2 linked regions of the Niabella yanshanensis genome follow. The protein of the gene in region 1 interacts with the protein of each later gene in a pairwise test. Links are inferred from orthologs where the notes say so. Each region holds a gene or a part of one and is shown on either strand. Other genes may lie near its edges.

Region 1 (5,373 bases):
TTCTATCAAGGTAGAATAGGACTTGGTATTAACACTGGGAAGATAGTTGTGTACAAAGGGAACAGATAGAGGTGTATTAGGTATCCGGGGTCCATAACTAAACTTGCTCACAAAAAGAAAATCCCTTACCAGAAGGGTTTTCTCCATGGAGCTGGACGGAATAGTATACGCTTCAAAAATAAATGTGCGGATCAGGGTAGCGGCGATCACCGCAAAAATAGCGGCATCCACCCACTCTCGCCAGCCCGGCTTTTTATGTTTCTTTACGCCTTCTGCACCAATAAACCGCGCATCTTTATGATTGGCCAGCCAGGGAAAATAGAATGGGGCCAGCAAAGACGCCGCCGCATGATCTAAAAAAGAAAAACGGCAAAACACCTTTGCAAATTCTATAAAGATACCAGGGGTAATAAACCAGCCCACAACAGGTATGAACTGCCAGAATACCCAGTGTTTAGGGCGCTGTGCAATTTCCTGCATAATCCAGGTATTGTAAAAAGGTACATAAGCTTTCCAGGACTCGTGACCGGCTTTCTTGAATAATTTAGACAAACCAAACGACGGAAGTAAAACAAGCAGTAAACTAATCAGGTATACAACTAATAATTGATTGAAAGGCATCGGCCAGATTTTTAGCGGCAAATTTATTGGAAAGTAATGATATTGAAGTGCGAACCAGCTTAATTAACATTACTGATAAGGTATATCGAGTTTCTCGTAATGGTTAGCGACTATCCGAAATGAGAATCTTTCTCCTCATTGAGTGAGTTTACATTCGGTTAATTAGAAAAGTAAGCGATTGCTTTCTATAAGATCTAACCGCTTTTTCATTAAGCAAAGCTGGGATCCACCTGCCGGATTTTTTGATAACCCGAATGGTTTCTTCCTCCATACCATAGCCCATATCAGTAAGTTTCGAGAAATCAGTCAAAGAGCCGTCAGTATTGATAACAAAACCAATTACCACAGTATACCTCCCATAAGGTGCTCCATTATTTACGGGTATCCGCATGTTGAGGTTCCTTTGCACATGGTTGAGCCAGGAGCCCCGGTAAGCAGCTTTTTGGTCTACCTTCTCATAAATGGTGGAGTCAGCCTTAAAAATAGTAGTGTCTGCCTTTGAAACTTGTGCGGTTAGGTTTGTATAGTAAAGCAAACTCATCAATAAAAATATTGAAGTACACAATGGTGTTTTTTTACTCATAAGATTTTAATATATAGAAGACTAATATAATAAAACCTTTTCATAGCCACCTGTTTATTTATAGGTTGTTCTGAGGGGCGAGATTATTAAAGCAACAGGGATGATGTAAACAACCGGTCGTCGGGATTTAATTGTTCTATTAGTTCCGGGTCTTCATTTCATCGAAGTAGTTTCTGAAAAACAATAGCTGGTATTGGATCGAGTTTCTCCAATAAGGCCAGGCATGGCCGCCGGGCCGTTCCGTATAGTCGTGTGGAATTTTTAGCTCCAGCATTTTTTGATGTAGGGCTTTATTGGTTGCATAAAAAAAATCATCAATACCACAATCAAAGATTATGGCAATTGAATCTTTCGGGTATCGTTCAACGGCCTCCGCAACCGTGTGATCTTTCCAGTCAAAGCCCGTGGAATCAGGATTGCCGATAAGATGCTGAATATTCCATTTATTAGCAAACGGCCTTATATCCACACCGCCGCTCATGCTGCCACAGGCTCCAAAAGTATCCGCATGACGAAAGCCCAGGAATAAGCCGCCATGGCCACCCATGCTTAAACCTGTAATAGCCCTGCCATGTCGGTTTTGCTGCGTTTTATAATGCGTATCAATATAAGCCGGAACCTCAGTGCTGATGTGGGTTTCATATCGTACGGCAGGGTTTACTTTACTGTCAAAATACCAGCTGTCGGGGCTTCCATCCGGGCATACAATCATCAGCTGGTATTGGTCTGCATAAGCCTGTAATTCAGGCACACGCATAATCCATGTGGCATATTTTCCTCCGGCTCCATGCAGCAGGTATACAACAGGGAAATAACCGGTCTGCGCATAGCTTTGGGGTTTGATCACCACACAGGCTATGCTTTTCTTCATCGCATTGCTGTATATATTAACCGTATCAACAATGGCAGCTTTTGAAGATAATGCTACACCGGATAATAAGAGCAGGATCAATACTTTTTTCATTATTGCTTTTTTGATGGCTTATGAACGATCGGGCAACCTCGCAGAACTCCTTAAAGATAAGAACAGGGGCATAAAAAAACCTCCCCGGAGGGAGGCTTATTGATTAACCCAATTCTATTATAAGTGTATTGCTTCACCATAAGCTACTTCAATAGCATCTTTCACGCTCTCACTGATAGTGGGGTGGGGGTGAATCGCGTTTAACACTTCATGGTAAGTAGTCTCCAGTTTACGGCCTACCACTGTTTCAGAAATGATCTCTGTAACATTGTAACCGATCATGTGTGTACCTAACCACTCGCCGTATTTGGCATCAAAGATCACTTTTACAAAACCTTCTGCATGACCTGCAGCGCTTGCTTTACCGCTGGCGCTTAACGGGAATTTGCCCACTTTAACTTCGTAACCGGCTTCTTTCGCTTTTGCTTCTGTAAAACCAACACTGGCTACTTCAGGGTAGCAATAAGTACAACCTGGTACGTTGTTATAATCAATAGCTTCGGGCTGATGCTTGTACTTGCCTTCAGCATGTGCAATCGCTTCAACGCAAATGATCGCTTCTTTGCTCGCCACGTGTGCTAATGCCTGACCAGGAACACAATCACCGATAGCATATACACCTGCAACATTTGTTTTGTAAAACTTATCTACGTTGATTTTTCCCTTTTCAGTTTTAACACCCAGGGTTTCCAAGCCAATACCTTCGATATTCGCTGCAACACCTACAGCACTTAATACCACATCTGCTTCCAGCACCACTTCACCATTAGCTGTTTTCACTTTGGCTTTCACGCCGCTTCCGCTGGTGTCAACTGAAGTAACTTCGCTGCTGGTTAATATATCAATGCCTTGTTTTTTCAGGTTTTTCTCCAGTTCTTTTGAAATATCTTCATCTTCAACTGGTACAATACGCGGCAAAAATTCTACTACGGTTACTTTAGAACCGATGCTGTTATAAAAATAACCAAACTCAATACCTATGGCGCCGCTGCCTACTACAATAATACTTTTAGGCTGTTGGGGCAATACCATTGCTTCACGATAACCAATGATCTTCTTACCATCCTGTTTTAAAGCAGGCAACTCACGGCTGCGACCACCAGTTGCAACGATGATATGTTTGCCTTCCACGATCTGTGTCTTCCCGTCAGCGCCTTTCACCTCTACCTGGCCTTTGGCTTTAAGAGCTCCAAAACCCATTACTACATCAATTTTATTTTTGCGCATCAAAAACTGAACACCTTTGCTCATTTTATCAGCTACACCACGGCTACGTTTTACAATAGCTTCGAAATTAGGCTTACCTGTTGCTTCAATACCAAATTCCTGCGCATGCTTAATATCATTATACACCTGCGCGCTTTTTAATAAGGCTTTGGTTGGAATACAACCCCAGTTTAAGCAAATACCTCCCAGGCTTTCCTTTTCAATAATTGCGGTTTTTAAACCCAGTTGAGACGCCCTGATAGCCGCTACGTAACCGCCCGGACCGCTTCCCAACACTACTACATCGTATGCCATGTGTTATTAATTTTTATATTTAATTTGATAGTAAGAACATTTTTATATTCCCCGTAGTTTAAAACCGGTTCTTTTTGTTTGAGAACGCTCAAACGATACCGTTCAAACTGGTGATACTGGAGGCTTTATTTCGAATAAGGAGCCTGCTGAACCACGGGTATTAAACCCTGCGAATTTAGCTGAATTACTGTAAATGGCAAAGCATGCTTGATGTGAGTTGAAATGTTAGCAATAAATAACATCAGAAAATTGTAAACTACATCGCTGTTTCATTATCCCGGACACAAGGATGAAAAAGAGCCGGCAAATTCAGAAGTGGAATAAATAAACTAAATTTGCATAATTAATTATGTAATTAATTATAGAATTATGGATTTTTTTGAAAGAACGGGTAAAATGGCTTTGGGAAGCCGCCTGCGATTATTAACAGCGCAGGTTACCGAGGATGCAGAAGGCATTTACAAGCTTTATGAGGTGGATTTCGTGCCGAAGTGGTTCCCGGTTTTTTTTGTTCTGGCAGCAGATGGGGCAAAGCCAATTACAGAAATTGCAGCGGAAATAGGTCACTCCCAGCCTTCAGTAACAAAGATCATTAAGGAAATGGCGGAAGCCGGGCTGGTTAAAGATAACCTGAAGTCAGACGATAAGCGCAGGAATGTAGCCGGTCTTACGGAAAAGGGTAAAAAGCTGGCCGCAAAGATCAGGATCCAGGGAGAAGATATTGAAAGGGCTATTGAAAACGTTATAGCTGAAGCTACGCACAACTTATGGGAGGCTATTGCGGAGTGGGAAGACCTGCTGATGCAAAAATCGCTTTTAAAAAGGGTGCAGGAGCAAAAAAAGCTGAGGGAAAGCAAGGACGTGCAAATTGTACCCTTTGTGCCTCAGTATACAAAGGTTTTCAGAGATTTGAACGAAGAGTGGATTTCGCAGTATTTTGAAATGGAGGCGGCTGATTACAAGGCTTTGGATAATCCCAAAGAATATATACTGGATAAAGGTGGGCAAATACTGGTAGCGCTTTACCAGGGTGAACCAGTGGGCGTATGTGCCCTGATCAAAATGAGCGGTTCGGATTATGATTTTGAAATGGCTAAAATGGCGGTTTCGCCGAAGGCGCAGGGGAAAAATATAGGTTGGTTGCTGGGGCAGGCTGTTATAGGCACCGCCCGTGAATTGGGCGCTTCAAATATTTACCTGGAAAGTAACACCATGCTCAAGCCGGCTATCAACCTGTATTATAAAATGGGATTCAAAAAAGTAACAGGACTTCCTACACCGTATAAGCGTTGTAATATTCAAATGGTACTTGATTTGTAAAAACGGAGATCTTTTATAAAATTGAGGGTATATATATAGCGTGCGGACACGCGCCCCGGTTGCTGACTATTGGCAGCGGTCTATAATGAATACGCATAGTGTTATTGATGACCTTAGAGGTTTTTCGGGATCTGCTTCAATGCTTTTTGCCATTGTTCCCTGATCGTTTTAGCCGCAATGGGTAACTCCTTGTCCAGATCGGTAAAGCGGCATTCCAGAGCGATCATTCCTTTATAGCCTATTTGCTGAAAGGCTTTAAAGTAAGGTGTAAAATCATCACCCGCAATGCCAGGTGCTGATCTTGTAGCTTTTTCGCCGATATCGCAATGATAAATCAAAGAACCCCCTTCTGTAATTACAGATA
Region 2 (5,293 bases), 700 kb from region 1 along the record:
CACCAGCCGCTCATAAGCCTTATCGGAAGGATCATTTAAAAACTTACGGGATACTGCTTCTGAAGGGGGCAACCCGGTAAGATCCAGGCTAACACGTCTTAACAAAGTAGGTTTATCGGCTTCGGCTGCCGGGGATAAACCATTTGCTTCTAATTGGTCAGAAATAAAGCGATCTATATCATTTTTACTCCAATCCTCGTTCCCTTCAGGAACCGGTTCCTTTTGTGCGGGGATATAGGCCCAATGCTTCCCCCATTCGGCGCCCTGCTTCACCCAGCTTTTCAGGATCTTTATTTCTGCATCCGGAAGCGCATCATGCTTATAGGGCATCCGCTCTTCCGGGTTCACCGTAAGGCGTCGTATAAATTCACTTTCATCAGGTTTACCGGGAATAATTGCCGGTTTGCCACTCTCTGTTTTGGCCAGCGCTTCCTCCCTGAAAAGAACGCTAAAGCCGCCACTTTGCTTTACACCGCCGTGACAGCTGATACACTTCTTATTGAGAATAGGTTTTACATCGGCATTAAAATCCACCTTCTTTTCCGATGAAAAAAAATACCATGTCCCGGCTGTAACCACCAGTAAAGAAATAACCAGCAATACCCTGTAATTTGATAAAAGCATACAACAATCGTTCTTCAAATTTATGAAGTCTTTTCTGCAATCGTAGTACAGAATTGGTCAAAAGTTACAGCTTTTTAACCAGTTGCAGAGGGTCTCTACATAGGCGCTTTCATTAAAGCGGCAAACATCGTATCTGCTTTTTGTTTATACCCCTTTAAAACCAGTTGTTCAACCAGCTGTAATCCTTTATTTTGAAGTAGGTTGACCTGACCTTCATTTTCTTTTTCGAATACCGAACAGGTAATATAAAGCAGGTATCCGCCGGGCTTCAGATATTGAATGATATTGGCTGTAATAGAGGATTGCAGTTTCACAAATGCATCAATGCTGCCCGGTTCAAAATAAAGCAATTGCTCCGGCGTGCGTGCCCAGGTACCGCTACCGCTGCAGGGAACATCGGCAATGATCAGATCAAACAACCTGCCCGGGTTCGCACTGGTAGCGTCCCCAACAAAAGCACGGTAATTTTTTACCCGGGCTTCCTGGAACCTTTTCTTTAAATTGAAAAGAATAGTAGGTCTTATATCCGATACGGTAAGTTCCATTTGCTGCAATATATCATTGGCCAGTATCGACTTTCCACCGCTGGCAGCACAACAATCCCAAACAAGCGGAACCATCTCATTCTTATTTACTGTTTGGTATAGCTGCAGCAGCTTAGCTACCCTTTGAGAGCTGAGGTCCTGTACCACCACTTCCTGGTTCAATCGCACCAGGTCTTCCACGCGAACGCTATTGCTTAACCGTAAACTGTCATCCGTCAAAACAAACGGAATATCTGCAGTCTTGAGTTTGTCAGTCACAGCGCCTTTATGCCCTGGCCTTACACGAAGGAACAAGTCGGGTTGTATCAAATGAGACCGGGTAAATGCATCATTGTTGATTCCCGCACTGAATGAATGTACCGCTGGAAAGATATGATCAGGAGACTCTTTAGGTAAATGAAAACTGTCAAAAAAAGCAAGCCACTCATCCGGCCAGGAGGCTTTTGAAAGCCAATAGCCTTTCACTATTTTTTGCCCGGTTGCTAGTTGGGGATAGGATCGGCCCAAACGAAAATAGCAGTAGCAGAGTTCGGATATCTGCCTGCGATCTTTGCTGCCGAATTTTTTATGCTGTGAAAAATAATTCTTAACAAAATGAGCAAACGGTATGCGGCCATCATACAATTGCAAAATGGTTACGGCACTATTCAGGTGCGAATAAAAACGCCTGAATACCGGATCCTGTATTTTAGTATTGCTCATATTGCCGGTAAAAAAATGGTTCGTGCTTTGAACACGAACCTGTTATTTTTTTTTCAATTTGTTGATTATCTTATAATTCCAGCAAGGCTTTTACAGGATCTTTTTGAACCAGTAATAACGCAGGATTTTCCAGTAGCTCTTTCACTCTTACCAGGAAGCTTACTGATTCACGTCCATCAATAATACGGTGATCATAGCTTAACGCCACGTACATCATCGGCCGGATCACCACCTGCCCGTTGATGGCTACCGGGCGCTGAATAATATTATGCATACCCAGGATAGCGCTTTGCGGAATATTGATAATGGGCGTACTTAGCATAGAGCCGAATACACCACCATTGGTGATGGTAAACGTTCCGCCCGTAAGATCTTCAGCGGTTAACTTGCTGTTTTTGGCTTTATTGGCCAGGTTAATCACTTCTTTTTCAATATCGGCCATTCCCAGGCTTTCCACGTTGCGTATAACAGGCACGGTCAAACCTCTGGGGGTGCTCACCGCTATACTGATATCAGCATAGTCGTGAAATAATATCTGGTCTCCATCGATATAAGCATTAACCGTAGGCCACTCAGATAAGGCGATCGCACAGGCTTTGGCAAAAAAGCTCATAAAACCTAAACCAACACCATGCGCTTCTTTAAACTTATCCTTATACTTAGCACGAATGTCCATGATTGGCTGCATATCTACTTCGTTAAAAGTAGTTAGCATCGCTGTCGTATTTTTAGCTTCAACCAATCTGCGGCTGATGGTTTTGCGCAGGTTGGTCATTTTTTCTCCACGCTGGTTGCGTGTGAACAATTCACCTCCGTCAAAAGCTTTTTTACCCGGATTAGCTAAAGCAGCCAGAACATCATCTTTTATTATTTTGCCAGAAAAACCAGAAGGTTTCACTGTTTTAGGATCTACTTTTTTATCTGCGATAATTGCCGAAGCCACTGGTGTTGCCTTCACATCTGCAGTAGCAGCTGCGGGCTTCTGTGCTTCTACTTTCTTTTCTTCGGCCTTAGGAGCTGGTCTTTCAGATGCTGCTTTAGCCGGCTTGCCGGTTGTTTCTTTGATAACAGCAATAGTATCGCCGATCTTAAGAGTATCGCCTTCTGCAACCGAAGATTCTAAAATCCCCGCCAGCTCTGCATTTACTTCAAAAGTAGCTTTCTCACTTTCCAACTCTGCTACTACCTCATCTCTTTCTACATAATCACCTGATTTTTTCACCCACTTCAACAAGGTCACTTCGCTGATAGATTCACCTACGGTTGGTATTTTAACGGGAACTTCTTTTCCGGTTGTTTTTAATGGTTCGGCTGCCTGTCCCGGTTCGGCTGCTTTTTCGGGGGCTGCTTCTTTTGGTGCATTGGCAGCTGGCGCATTGCTACCGTCGGGTTTTGAGGCGGTATCGTCAATGCTGGCTATAATGTCTCCGATATTAATAGAGTCTCCTTCGGCAACCGTTGTAGTCAATACACCTGCTTTCTCAGCATTTACTTCAAAAGTAGCTTTTTCACTCTCCAGCTCAGCAATTACCTCATCTCTTTCAACGTAATCGCCTGTTTTTTTTACCCATTTCAAAAGCGTTACTTCACTTATCGACTCGCCCACCGTAGGCACCTTAATATCAACAGCCATAAATACAAATGATTTTTATAGAATAGGTTGGCAAATTACGTAAAAATGACAAAAAAACGGTTTTAAATAGACAGTGATATTTAAAAAATGACTTACATTAAAAAAACATCCCCAGAATTAGTGATGAATTGCTAGTAAGGCTTCAATTATCTTTGATTGTAAGATGAGTACCCCTCCTATTAAAGTAACTGTTTTCGACGATAACGCCTATCGCAGGGACAGTTTATGTATGCTAATCAACTCCTCGCCCGGGATGACCTGTGCAGGAACTTTTTTTGACTGCAGCAATGTGATTGCTGATGTCAGGAAAACGGCACCCGATGTGGTGCTGATGGATATTGATATGCCCAATGTAAATGGCATTGAAGGTGTGAAACTGATCAGGATGAACTTTCCCAAAGTTCAGGTTTTAATGCAAACAGTTTTTGAAGATGATGACAAGATATTTGCCTCTATTTGTGCGGGTGCTTCAGGATATATTTTAAAGAAATCAACACCTGCCCAGTTATTGCAGGCTGTAGAAGATGTGTATAACGGTGATGCAGCCATGACCGCATCTATTGCAAAAAAGGTATTGACCGCCTTTCAAAAAAATGTTTTCTACGAAAACAACCAGGAAATATCATTAACTCCCAGGGAGAAGGAAGTACTGGGCTACCTGGTAAAAGGATTCAGCCATAAAATGGTAGCCTCTGCCTGCGGATTAAGCATTCATACCGTAAATACGCATATTAAAAAAATATACGAAAAGTTACAGGTGAATTCAGTTGCAGAAGCCGTAGTCAAAGCATTAAACCAAAAATTAATATAAAAATCTCATGTTTAGTTTTGAATATAAGAGGGCGGAATGTCTATTCCGCCCGATATTTTCAAACCAGGTCTTATTGGCTAGCTTCCTAGATCGTAAAAGCTGTATTTACAATTTCTTCCTGCTCTGCCTTATGCACTTTCATAAATCCTGATGCAGTCGACGCACTGGCTTTTCTGCCAATGATACCGTAGTTAATATGTTTCAGGTTCATTTGAAGGAAGGAGGCGGCGCCCATATTCAGGGGTTCTTCCTGTACCCAATACCATACGGCATTCTTGTACTTATTATATAAAGCGGCCAGCTGTTTGCCCGGTAAAGGATATATCTGCTCCAGTCTTACCACTGCTACATCTTTACGTCCTTCTTTCTGTTGTCTTTCCAACAGGTCATAATAAACTTTACCGCTACAGAAAAGCACTTTCTTTACCTCATCTGCCTTCACATAACTATCATCGATTAACTCCTGGAAAGATCCGGTTAAGAAATCTTTTTGGGCTGAATAAGTACCCGGATGACGCAAATTGGCTTTAGGCGCAAAATTGATCAATGGTTTCCTGAAAGGCCATGCCAGCTGTCTTCTTAATGCATGGAAGTAATTTGCCGCTGTAGTGATATTAGTCACTACAATATTCAATTCCGCACAGGCAATTAAAAAGCGTTCCATACGGGCGCTGCTATGCTCGGGCCCTTGTCCTTCGTAACCATGCGGCAGCAACATCACCAGGCCATTCATACGGTTCCATTTTTGCTCGGCACCGGTTATAAACTGGTCAATAATTGTTTGCGCACCATTTACAAAATCTCCAAACTGGGCTTCCCATAACACCAGGGCATTGGGAGAAGAAAGCGCATAGCCATATTCAAAACCTAAAACTGCATTCTCGCTCAACAGGGAGTTAAACATCCTGATCTTACCTTCAGCACCCGGAATGCCCGCCAGCCTGTTATAAGGTTTATCATTCACTTCGTCCCTTAATA

Evidence for each region. The genes of interacting proteins can lie anywhere in the genome.
Region 2: the proteins of lpdA (region 1) and odhB interact in binary tests that used the Escherichia coli proteins (3 or more experiments, as listed by UniProt). The link is inferred for Niabella yanshanensis from one-to-one orthologs.

The regions. Positions count from the first base shown.
Region 1 is NZ_CP139960.1:1,297,432-1,302,804, reverse strand. Bases 1,488-4,480 are described here. They hold lpdA (dihydrolipoyl dehydrogenase), read right to left. Parts: upstream 3,690-4,480; coding sequence 2,286-3,689; downstream 1,488-2,285. Other genes in these bases: U0035_RS05005 (bifunctional helix-turn-helix transcriptional regulator/GNAT family N-acetyltransferase), read left to right, coding at 4,059-4,480; U0035_RS05015 (alpha/beta hydrolase), read right to left, coding at 1,488-2,168. Also shown: lepB (signal peptidase I), read right to left, coding at 1-621; U0035_RS05020 (energy transducer TonB), read right to left, coding at 770-1,204; more of U0035_RS05015, read right to left, coding at 1,344-1,487; more of U0035_RS05005, read left to right, coding at 4,481-5,009; U0035_RS05000 (sugar phosphate isomerase/epimerase family protein), read right to left, coding at 5,123-5,373. UniProt on the Escherichia coli protein: Lipoamide dehydrogenase is a component of the glycine cleavage system as well as of the alpha-ketoacid dehydrogenase complexes.
Region 2 is NZ_CP139960.1:1,993,930-1,999,222, forward strand. Bases 1,224-4,136 are described here. They hold odhB (2-oxoglutarate dehydrogenase complex dihydrolipoyllysine-residue succinyltransferase), read right to left. Parts: upstream 3,505-4,136; coding sequence 1,942-3,504; downstream 1,224-1,941. Other genes in these bases: U0035_RS07930 (RsmB/NOP family class I SAM-dependent RNA methyltransferase), read right to left, coding at 1,224-1,871; U0035_RS07940 (response regulator transcription factor), read left to right, coding at 3,668-4,136. Outside these bases: U0035_RS07925 (DUF1553 domain-containing protein), read right to left, coding at 1-624; more of U0035_RS07930, read right to left, coding at 720-1,223; more of U0035_RS07940, read left to right, coding at 4,137-4,315; U0035_RS07945 (2-oxoglutarate dehydrogenase E1 component), read right to left, coding at 4,401-5,293. UniProt on the Escherichia coli protein: E2 component of the 2-oxoglutarate dehydrogenase (OGDH) complex which catalyzes the second step in the conversion of 2-oxoglutarate to succinyl-CoA and CO(2).